Regions from separate parts of the Pseudoalteromonas sp. ATL1 genome, predicted to be linked through region 2. Evidence: predicted binding sites of a transcription regulator. Region 2 holds the regulator's gene; the other holds the start of a gene.

Region 1 (5,986 bases), 1.0 Mb from region 2:
CTGAGTTTGCGCATAAAGGTTGTTTAGAATAACCTCGCCCACTTCACCGCGTTTAACTTCAATAACGATACGCATACCGTCTTTGTCAGATTCATCACGTAGTGCGCTGATCCCTTCAACTTTTTTCTCTTTAACTAGCTCTGCGATTTTTTCAATCAAACGCGCTTTGTTAACTTGATACGGGATCTCATGAACAATGATAGTTTCTTTGCCCGTTTTCTCGTCTACTTCGATTTCTGCGCGAGCGCGAATGTAAACTTTACCACGACCGGTTTTATAAGCTTGTTCAATGCCTTTTTTACCGTTAATAATCGCAGCAGTTGGGAAATCAGGACCTGGGATGTATTCAATCAGGTCATCAATGGTCATGTCTGGGTTTTGGATAAGCGCCAAACACCCATTCACTACCTCAGTTAAGTTGTGTGGCGGAATGTTTGTCGCCATACCTACCGCGATACCCGATGAACCATTTACCAGTAAGTTGGGCACTTTAGTGGGTAATACATCTGGGATCTGCTCTGTACCATCGTAGTTAGGTACATAGTCGACAGTTTCTTTTTCTAGGTCTGCCAGCAACTCGTGCGACATTTTAGCCATACGAACTTCGGTATAACGCATCGCAGCGGCAGAGTCACCGTCTACTGAACCAAAATTACCTTGGCCGTCAACTAACATGTAGCGTAAAGAAAATGGTTGAGCCATACGTACAATTGTATCGTATACCGCGCTATCACCATGAGGGTGATATTTACCAATCACGTCACCGACAACACGCGCCGACTTCTTATAAGGCTTGTTCCAGTCATTTTTTAGCTCGTTCATGGCAAAGAGCACGCGACGGTGTACCGGTTTTAAACCATCACGAACGTCGGGTAATGCACGGCCAACGATAACACTCATTGCGTAATCTAAGTACGAGTTTTTGAGTTCATCTTCGATATTGACTGGCAGGATTTCATTGGCGAGATCAGTCATTTGATTCCACTTTCCTTCAGTGTCTACCTCTTTTATGTCACACTAATGCGTGGCAACGAGGTTGAGTTATTATTAATTCTGAACTTTCATGCTAACACATTTTAAAATAATTTACAGGCGCAAAGTTTTAGTGATTTTAATCTGACCCTGCTTATAATGCGCTCAGATTAACGAGGAAGTTTTTTATGACCGAACATCAAAATGTAGACCAACAAGAAATTGCCAAGTTTGAAAGTATTGCCGAGCGTTGGTGGGATACCGAAGGTGAATTCAAACCACTACATGATATTAACCCGCTAAGACTCGATTTTATTAACGACAAGTGCCAAGGCTTATTCGGCAAACAAGTTTTAGATATTGGCTGCGGTGGCGGTATTTTAACGGAGAGTATGGCTAAGCTAGGCGCAAAAGCGTGTGGAATTGATATGGGCCAAGAGCCTTTGAATGTCGCCAAATTGCACAGCTTAGAATCTGGCGTTCAAGTTGACTATCAAAAAATACCCGCTGAAGACTTTGCCGAGCAAAACCCAGAGTCATTCGACGTGGTTACTTGCATGGAAATGCTTGAGCACGTACCCGACCCAGCTTCTATCATTCATGCCGTCGCCAAGCTAGCAAAACCCGGGGCGCATGTATTTTTCTCGACATTAAACAAAACGGCAAAAGCATACTTACTTGCGATAGTTGGCGCTGAAAAATTGTTGAAAATGGTACCAGAAGGTACGCATGACCATGATAAGTTTATTCGCCCATCAGCGTTAATTAATATGGCCGAAAGTGCAGGACTAAAAGTTCGCGCCAGTGCTGGCATTACGTACAACCCACTTAGCAAAGCTTTCAAGCTTAGTAATGATGTGAGCGTAAACTACATTCTTCATTTTGAGAAGCTAGCATGACTCAAGCCGTAATTTTCGATTTAGATGGCACGTTGCTCAATACCAGCGATGATCTAGGTGCTGCGCTTAATCACACACTTGAAAGTAACGGTTTACCGATCGTAGACAAGTCCATTTACAGTCCAGCCATTTCAGACGGCGTAAAAGCGCTATTAGAAGTTGGGTTTAAAGAGCAGTTAGTCAACTTCGATCAGCAAGTGCTACGTCAATCTGTTTTAGACTATTACGCGAGCAACATTGCTGTGCATTCACACTGTTTTGACGGTATTAGTCATTTGCTCGCTGAACTCGAGCATAGAGGCATCAAAGTCGGTATTATGACAAACAAGCCGACCTTCCTAACGCTTCCATTGCTTGAACAGATAGAGACCCTAAAAAATATCGCAGTAGTTGTATGTGGGGATACGCTTGATGAAGCTAAGCCATCACCCAAACCACTATTGCATGTTGCGCAACAACTCCAAGTAAGCCCTAGCACTTGCATCTACGTAGGTGACGCAGCGCGCGATATTGAAGCAGCCAAGGCCGCCAAAATGCTTTCTGCAGTAGCTTTATGGGGTTACGTGCCAAGTGAAGCAATTGCTCTAAGTTGGAAAGCAGATCTGAATTTAACTAACCCAGAATCATTACTATCACATATATAGTGTGCAAATATCAGGCAAGGCACTATATCTTGTGCTTTGTCTCATTTTTCAACCCAAGTTGAATATAAAAAAATCAGTTAGAATTTTTTTTGAATTTGCGAAAAAATAGAGTGAGCTTGGTTGATTTTTTTTAGGTGTGTTTAAGCGTAAAACCTCAAAGGTTAATAGCCACTAACACAAACTAATTATCCCTAAGTTATCCACAATCACGGCCAAGTTGTTCTATTGCAAATTCCACTCAACCCCACTATCTTGTGATCCACGGTATGCTTATCACCATATATAGTGGTGAATAGATAAACAAATAGTGTGAACCGTGCGTTTACCATAAAAATACACATTCCGAAGGAATACAGGCGCAACTATGAACCAACAGTTATCTGTCAGCAAAAGAAACGGCCGTAAAGAGCCGCTTGATCTAGATAAAATCCACCGTGTGATCACCTGGGCCGCAGAAGGCTTAAATAACGTTTCAGTATCGCAAGTAGAATTGAAATCGCACATTCAGTTCTATGATGGTATCCGTACCGAAGACATTCATGAAACTATTATCAAAGCAGCAGCTGATTTAATTGACAAAGAATCACCGGATTATCAGTACTTGGCTGCGCGCCTTGCAATATTCCACCTTCGCAAAAAAGCTTATGGCCAATTTGAGCCACCGCGTCTTTATGACCATGTTACTAAAATGGTTGAAGACAAGCGTTATGACCCACATCTGCTTGTTGATTACACTGAGCAGGAGCTGGATCAGTTAGATAGTTTCGTTGATCACAGCCGTGATTTGAACTTTAGTTATGCAGCGGTTAAACAGCTTGAAGGTAAATACTTGGTTCAAAACCGTGTTACTGGTGAAATCTATGAAAGCGCGCAGTTTTTATATATTTTAGTTGCGGCGAGTCTGTTCTCTGATTATCCAAAAGAAACGCGCTTAGATTATATTAAGCGTTTCTACGACGCCGTTTCTCTATTTAAGATTTCTTTACCTACACCAATCATGGCCGGTGTACGTACACCAACACGCCAATTCAGTTCATGTGTATTGATTGAATGTGGTGACAGTTTAGACTCTATCAATGCGACTTCTTCTGCAATCGTTAAATATGTAAGTCAACGTGCTGGTATTGGTATCAATGCCGGACGCATTCGTGCGCTGGGTAGTCCTATTCGTAATGGTGAAGCATACCACACAGGTTGTATTCCATTTTACAAGCACTTCCAAACAGCGGTTAAAAGCTGCTCTCAAGGTGGTGTGCGTGGTGGTGCAGCGACACTATTTTACCCACTTTGGCATTTAGAGGTGGAAAACCTACTGGTGTTGAAAAACAACCGTGGTGTTGAAGAAAACCGTGTACGTCACTTAGATTACGGTGTGCAGTTTAACAAGACCATGTATTCACGCTTGATTAAAGATGATTACATTACTCTATTCAGCCCATCTGACGTACCAGGGCTGTACGATGCGTTCTTTGAAGACCAAGATAAGTTTGAATCGTTATACGTTCAATACGAGCAAGATGAGTCAATCCGCAAAAAGCGCATTAAGGCGATTGAACTGTTTTCTATGTTCGCTCAAGAGCGTGCAAGTACAGGTCGCATCTATTTACAAAACGTTGACCACTGTAATACACATAGCCCATTTGACTCGAAGGTAGCACCTATTCGTCAGTCAAACCTATGTTTAGAAATTGCATTGCCTACTAAGCCGTTGAACAATGTTAACGACCCTGATGGTGAAATTGCACTGTGCACACTTTCAGCATTCAACTTAGGCGCAATTGAATCGCTTGACGAGCTGGAAGAGCTAGCTGAACTCGCCGTTCGCGCTCTAGATAATTTGTTAGATTTCCAAGACTACCCTGTTCCTGCTGCACAAAGTGCGACAATGGGTCGTCGAACGCTAGGTATTGGTGTTATCAACTATGCCTATTATCTTGCGAAAAATGGCGTTAAATATTCTGATGGTAGTGCAAACTCATTAACTCACCGTACGTTTGAAGCTATCCAATACTACTTGATGAAAGCATCAAACGAACTTGCGAAGGAACGTGGTGCGTGTCCTCTGTTTAATGAGACAACTTACTCTCAAGGCATCATGCCAATTGACACTTACAAGCGTGACTTGGATAAGATCTGTGAAGAACCATTGCACCTTGACTGGGATGCATTGCGTGAAAGCATTAAAGCACACGGTATGCGTAACTCAACATTATCTGCATTAATGCCATCTGAAACATCATCTCAGATCTCTAATGCAACTAATGGTATTGAGCCGCCTCGTGGTCATATCAGTGTTAAAGCGAGTAAAGATGGAATTTTGAAGCAAGTAGTACCAGAGTACGATCGTTTGAAAGATAACTATGAACTGCTTTGGGATATTCCATCGAATGATGGTTATCTAGGTCTAGTTGGGATTATGCAGAAGTTTGTAGACCAAACGATTTCCGCAAACACAAACTATGATCCAAGTAAGTTTGAAGGTGGTAAAGTACCGATGAAGTTACTTTTAAAAGACTTACTAACCGCCTACAAATTAGGGGTTAAAACACTTTACTATCACAATACACGTGATGGAGCATCAGATTCTCAAGATGAGCTTAAGGCTCAGGCAGAAGATGACGATTGTGCAGGCGGCGCTTGTAAAATATAAGTTTTAGCGGGTCGAAAGGCCCGCATGTTTTGGTATTGAGTATAAAAATATGTCTTATTCGACTTTTAGCAGAAATCATAACGATCAGTTAAAAGAGCCAATGTTCTTTGGTCAATCCGTCAATGTATCTCGTTACGACCAACAAAAATATCCAATCTTCGAGAAACTCATTGAAAAGCAACTTTCATTTTTCTGGCGTCCTGAAGAGGTTGATGTCAGTAAAGATAGACTTGATTTCCAAGGTCTACCTGAACATGAAAAACACATTTTTCTGAGCAACCTGAAATACCAAACATTGCTAGACAGTGTGCAAGGTCGTTCACCAAACGTTGCCCTGCTCCCTATCGTATCGTTGCCAGAACTGGAAACGTGGATTGAAACCTGGGCATTTAGTGAAACCATACACAGTCGCTCATACACACACATTATTCGCAACGTAACAAAATCACCAGAACTTATTTTTGATGACATCGTTACGAATGATCGAATTAATCAACGAGCAGATGCCGTAACTAGATACTACGACGAACTCATCGAAAAAGTCTCTTTGTACAACTTGTATGGTGAAGGTAAGCACGAAATTAATGGTCAAACTGTCGTGATCAATCAGTTTGAGCTTAAAAAGCTGCTTTACCTTTGCATCATGTCAGTGAACATTCTTGAAGCAATCCGTTTTTATGTCAGCTTTGCTTGTTCATTTGCTTTTGCTGAACGTGAACTAATGGAAGGTAATGCAAAGATCATCAAGCTAATTGCACGTGACGAAGCACTACACCTGTCAGGCACACAGCATATGCTTAACATCATGCAAGAAGGCAAAG
Region 2 (5,986 bases):
CGGTATTCTGTCTGGTTCATTGTCTTATATGTTTGGCGCGCTACAAGATGGCTTAACTTTGTCACAAGCGACTGAAAAAGCAAAAAGCAATGGTTTTACAGAGCCAGATCCAAGAGACGACCTATCGGGTACAGATGTGGCGAGAAAGCTGCTGATCATCGCACGCGAGTCAGGCCTTCAGCTTGAACTGAGTGATATTGAAGTTGAAGCCGTCGTACCCGCAGAATTTGCAAAGGGTAGCTCGGTTGAAGAGTTTATGGCGCGCTTACCAGAACTTGATGCGGCTTTTGCCGACAAAGTACAAAGTGCTGCGAATGAAGGAAAAGTACTTCGTTACGTAGGCAGCATCGATAACGGTCATTGCCGTGTTGGTATTGAGGCGGTAGATAAGGCGCATGCGCTTTATGATATTCGTGATGGTGAAAATGCCTTGGCGATTTTGAGCCAATATTATCAACCTCGTCCTTTTGTTATTCGTGGCTATGGCGCCGGTGCAGAGGTTACTTCTGCAGGCGTATTCGCAGACATTCTCAAAACATTATCACGCTAGGAGTTGTATTGATGATCACTGTTTACGCACCTGCATCGGTCGGAAATTTTTGTGTTGGCTTTGATTCTTTGGGAGCCGCGCTGGCACCCATTGATGGCACATTGCTCGGTGACGTGGTGCACATTGAAGCCGCGCAGCAAGACGCATTTAAGTGTGTTGGCCCATATGCAGATAAGTTGCCGGGAGATGCGAAAGACAACTTGGCATTTCAATGCTTAGAACACTTTAAAGAACAGGTTGCGCCCAATATGCCCGCCGCACTACTTACGCTTGAAAAGCGTTTGCCGATTGGCTCGGGGCTTGGCTCAAGCGCTTGCTCAGTAGTGGCAACATTTGTTGCTTTGGATAAGTTCGCGCAAACGAATTTATCACAAGAAGCCATGATTGAATTGATGGCCGATTTTGAAGGCAAGGTCAGCGGCGCACGTCACTATGACAATATCACCCCCTGTTATTTGGGCGGGTTGCAGTTAACGGCTGACGTGGTACCGAACAAGGCGCTGGCGCTACCAGTCAATGAAGAGTGGTATTATGTAGCGGCGTACCCAGGCTTTGCGCTCAATACCGCTAAGGCGAGAGGCGTGTTACCCGCGCAGCTGGCAACACATGACGCTGTGGTATTTGCTCAACGCCTCACCAGTTTTTGTCTGTTGCAACAAAGTGGGCGTTTTGATGAAGCGCTGACGTTAATGCAAGATGATATTGCCGAGCCGCATCGTCAGTCTCTAATCGCTGGGTTTAGTGATGCCAAAGCGGCATTACCACAGTATGGTGCAGAGCTTGTGAGTATTTCAGGCGCAGGTCCTACTTTATTCACTATTTGCAAAACCCTAGAAAGTGCCCAGCAATGTCAGCAATGGCTTGAACAAAACTACATTAATGAACTTGGCTTTAGCCACATCTGTAAACTCGATAACTTAGGCACGCGTGCCATTTCTCAAGGAGCTTAATAACAATGCAATTGGTTAATTTAAAAGATGAATCTCAAAAAGTATCCTTTACAGAAGCGGTGAAAACTGGCCTAGGTCGTAATCAAGGGGTGTTCTTTCCAACAGACTTAACCGCGATGAGTCATGTTGAGGCTTTATTGGACTTGCCATTTGTAGCGCGTAGCACGCAAATATTGTCACACCTTATTGGCGATGAGTTACCTAAAGACACGTTGGCGTCGATGGTTGAACGCGCATTTAATTTCCCTGTGAAATTAGCACAAGTTGACGAAAATAATTATTGCCTAGAGTTATTCCATGGCCCCACGCTTGCGTTTAAGGACTTTGGTGGTCGCTTTATGGCTGAGTGCATCGGCCTTTTCAATCAAGGAGAGCGCGTCACCATTTTAACTGCAACCAGTGGTGACACGGGGGCCGCAGTCGCGCATGCCTTTTATAAAAAGCCAAATGTTGATGTGGTGATCCTCTACCCTGAAGGCAAAATCTCGCTAGCGCAGCAAAAGCTGTTTACTACGTTGGGTGAAAATATTCATTGTTATGCCGTGGAAGGGAGCTTTGATGATTGCCAAGCATTAGTGAAACAGGCGTTTTTAGACGACGAAGTAAAGCAAAAGCTGGGTTTAAACTCAGCCAATTCAATTAACATCAGCCGCCTGCTTGCTCAGGTGTGTTATTACTTTGAAGCGCTTGCACAATTGCCTAAAGAGAAAAGAGCGGATGTACATGTGTCTGTACCAAGCGGTAACTTTGGTAACGTTTGTGCGGCGATGATTGCTTCGGTCATTGGTTTACCGGTGAGTAAGTTGTCGGCCACAACGAACCAAAATGACACCGTACCGCGTTTCATTGCATCAGGGCAGTGGGCACCCAATGAAACAATTGAATCATTGTCCAATGCAATGGATGTGAGTAAACCTAATAATTGGCCTCGTGTGCAATCTATGTTGGATAACGATAAATTCGATAAACATGATTTTTATTCAAGTTCAGTGTCTGAGCAAAGAACGCAAGAAGTCATGCGTGAAGTGGCTGCAAAAGGCTATATCGCTGAACCACATACAGCGATTGCTTATGAGGGACTGTCAGAAGATAAACAAGCACATCGCACAGGGATTTTCCTTGCGACGGCTCATCCTGCAAAATTCAAAGAGTCTGTAGAGCAAGTGCTTGGACAGCAAATTGAAATGCCTAAGGTACTGCAAGATGCGTTAGATCAAGAATGCTTGGCACAACCGATGACTGCCGATTATGACAAATTAAAGGCTGCAATATTTGCTAAGTTACTTTAATTCAATTGTTTTACGGTGGCAGTTGTTCGACTGCCACCTGTTTTACTCATATTTAAATAGTTAATTTAACTCTTCATTACTCATAAATATTTCAAATGTTAAAATAAAAAAATATCATTACTTTAATACTGTGAAATAATTTCAATCCCTGTTTAAATATGCTCATACCAATAGCATAGGCATTGAGCGCTTTTGAGCGTACAATACGGCTTTTATTATCTTACGTGCACCTAGGAGACCCCATGTTAGAACGTAACATGAATATTGCAGATTTTGATCCTGAATTAGCAAAAGCAATTGCGCTTGAAACACAGCGTCAAGAAGAACACATTGAGCTGATTGCTTCTGAAAACTACTGTAGCCCACGCGTATTAGAGGCTCAGGGTTCTCAGCTTACAAACAAGTATGCAGAAGGTTATCCTGGCAAGCGCTACTACGGCGGTTGTGAGCACGTAGATGTGGTTGAGCAATTAGCAATTGACCGTGCAAATGAGCTATTTGGTTCTAACTACGCAAACGTTCAGCCGCACGCGGGTTCTCAAGCAAACGCAGCGGTATTCCAAGCACTATTACAGCCACACGATACAGTGCTAGGTATGAGCCTAGCGCATGGTGGTCACTTAACGCATGGTTCTCACGTTAACTTTTCAGGTAAAACGTATAATGCAGTGCAGTACGGTTTGAATGAAGAAACGGGCGAAATTGACTACGCACAAGTTGAAGCGCTTGCACTTGAGCATAAGCCAAAAATGATCATCGGTGGCTTTTCTGCTTATTCAGGCATTGTTGATTGGGCTAAGTTTAGAGAAATCGCGGATAAAGTAGGTGCCTACTTATTGGTTGATATGGCGCACGTGGCAGGTCTTGTTGCAGCAGGCGTATACCCAAGCCCAGTACCACACGCACACGTTGTAACAACCACAACACACAAAACGCTAGCGGGTCCTCGTGGCGGTTTAATCATTTCAGCTTGTAACGATGAAGACATCTACAAAAAGCTAAACAGCGCGGTATTCCCTGGTGGTCAAGGTGGCCCTCTTTGTCACGTTATCGCTGCTAAAGCGGTTGCTTTTAAAGAAGCTCTACAGCCTGAATTCAAAACGTACCAGCAGCAAGTTGTTAAGAATGCACAAGCAATGGTAGAAGTATTGCAAGAGCGTGGCTACAAAGTGGTTTCTGGTAAAACCGATAACCACCTATTCTTACTTGATTTAATTGATAAAGACATCACAGGTAAAGCGGCAGATGCTGCACTGGGTAATGCTTACATCACAGTAAACAAAAACTCTGTACCAAATGACCCTCGTTCACCGTTTGTAACATCAGGTCTACGTATTGGTTCTCCTGCGATCACGCGCCGCGGCTTTAAAGAAGCAGAATCTAAAGAGCTTGCAGGTTGGATCTGTGATGTACTAGACAACATCGAAGATGAGTCTGTACAAGCTCAAGTAAGAGAAAAAGTGAAAGCTATCTGCGCAAAATTACCAGTTTACGCATAATTTCACTCACAAAAACGCCATTTTTTGTTATGATTAAGGCCGCTTTTATAGCGGCCTTTTTTGTATGACTTCTGAAGTGAACCAATATGCACTGTCCTTTTTGTACCGCAAAAGATACTAAAGTAATCGACTCTCGTTTAGTGAGCTCTGGCCATCAAGTTCGTCGCCGCAGAGAATGCATCGAATGTCATGAGCGATTTACCACGTTTGAAGGTGCAGAGTTGGTTATGCCACGCGTGATCAAGCAAGATGGTTCTCGTGAGCCATTCAATGAAGATAAACTGATCAATGGTCTCGCTCGAGCATTAGAAAAGCGCCCTGTCAGTACAGAACAAATCGATGAAGTGATCCACGAGATTGAATCAAAAATCCGTGCCACGGGAGAGCGAGAAGTGTCGAGTCACCTAATTGGTGAATGCATCATGGATGCGTTGAAAAGATTAGATAAAGTGGCTTATGTGCGTTTTGCTTCAGTTTATCGTTCATTTGAAGACATACGGGAATTTGGCGAAGAAATCGCAAGGCTGGGTGATTAACCATGCTCTCTAAGCAAGACCAAGCGTATATGGCATTGGCAATCGAATTGGCAAAAAAGGGCCGATTCACTACAACCCCAAACCCGAATGTGGGGTGTGTCATTGTCAAAGATGGCAACATTGTTGGCCAAGGGTTTCACCAACGCGCTGGTGAAGGGCATGCAGAAGTACATGCTCTCAATGCGGCAGGAGAAGAAGCACAAGGTGCGACCGCTTATGTGACATTGGAGCCTTGCAGCCATTACGGACGTACGCCACCGTGTGCAGAAGGTTTGATCAAGGCGGGTGTTAAACGTGTCATCGCAGCCATGGTTGATCCTAATCCACAAGTTTCAGGAAAAGGCCTCGCAATGTTACAAGCTGCTGGTATTGAAACCGCACATGGGCTTCTTGAAGAAGCGGCAAAAGCACTTAATAAAGGCTTTTTAAAACGTATGGAGCAGGGGTTACCCTACGTAACCTGCAAACTCGCTGCGAGTCTTGACGGTAAAACTGCGTTAAAAAATGGCGTGAGTAAATGGATCACAGGTCCTGATGCGCGCAAAGATGTGCAACGCTTTCGAGCACAAAGTTGTGCAATTTTAACTGGTGCTGATACCGTACTTATGGATGATGCCAGATTAAATGTGCGTGAAAGCGAGTGTGACATCGAGTTACCAAAAGGGATGACGTTAAGACAACCCTTGCGTGTGATTATTGACTCTCAAAATCGCTTAACGCCAGATCTTGCTTTATTTCAACAGCCATCCCCGATATTAATTTTTCGTACTCATCTTGATAATAAACAACAATGGCCGCATTTCGTTGAGCAAGTATTGATAGAGTCAGAGCAAAACAAAGTATCATGTCAGGCCGCACTTGTTGCGTTAGCACAGCGTGGCGTCAACCATGTGTGGTTAGAGTCGGGGGCGACGCTTGCGGGCGTTTTTGCAAAACAGTCATTAATTGATGAATATGTACTTTATCTTGCACCAAAGATAATTGGCTCGACTGGACGAAGCTTATTCAACTTACCCGAACTGACAGCAATGGACGACGTTACCCAACTTGAATTTGTCGATGTAGATAAAGTGGGTGACGACATTCGTATTATCGCTAAACCAAGCAAATAAGAGGCAATATGTTTACAGGAATCATTGAAGCGACAGGTACGCTGAGCGAG

What was found. Region 2 encodes NrdR, which represses ribonucleotide reductase genes. Its sites were predicted from a motif close to AAACACNANATNTNGTGTTT; they were not measured.
Region 1: nrdA (class 1a ribonucleoside-diphosphate reductase subunit alpha) is a predicted target of NrdR. The motif match lies at 2,787-2,806, and genes of this name have one in related genera.

Annotation. Positions count from the first base shown of each region.
Region 1 covers NZ_JBZYXL010000001.1:2,549,891-2,555,876, reverse strand. Annotated here, with positions in the region: gene gyrA (DNA gyrase subunit A) at 1-975, opposite strand, end outside; gene ubiG (bifunctional 2-polyprenyl-6-hydroxyphenol methylase/3-demethylubiquinol 3-O-methyltransferase UbiG) at 1,161-1,871, shown strand; gene AC5FX4_RS11570 (HAD family hydrolase) at 1,868-2,515, shown strand; gene nrdA (class 1a ribonucleoside-diphosphate reductase subunit alpha) at 2,880-5,165, shown strand; gene nrdB (class Ia ribonucleoside-diphosphate reductase subunit beta) at 5,215-5,986, shown strand, end outside.
Region 2 covers NZ_JBZYXL010000001.1:1,507,561-1,513,546, forward strand. Annotated here, with positions in the region: gene thrA (bifunctional aspartate kinase/homoserine dehydrogenase I) at 1-550, shown strand, start outside; gene thrB (homoserine kinase) at 562-1,500, shown strand; gene thrC (threonine synthase) at 1,506-2,789, shown strand; gene glyA (serine hydroxymethyltransferase) at 3,032-4,288, shown strand; gene nrdR (transcriptional regulator NrdR) at 4,375-4,824, shown strand; gene ribD (bifunctional diaminohydroxyphosphoribosylaminopyrimidine deaminase/5-amino-6-(5-phosphoribosylamino)uracil reductase RibD) at 4,827-5,936, shown strand; gene AC5FX4_RS06705 (riboflavin synthase) at 5,945-5,986, shown strand, end outside.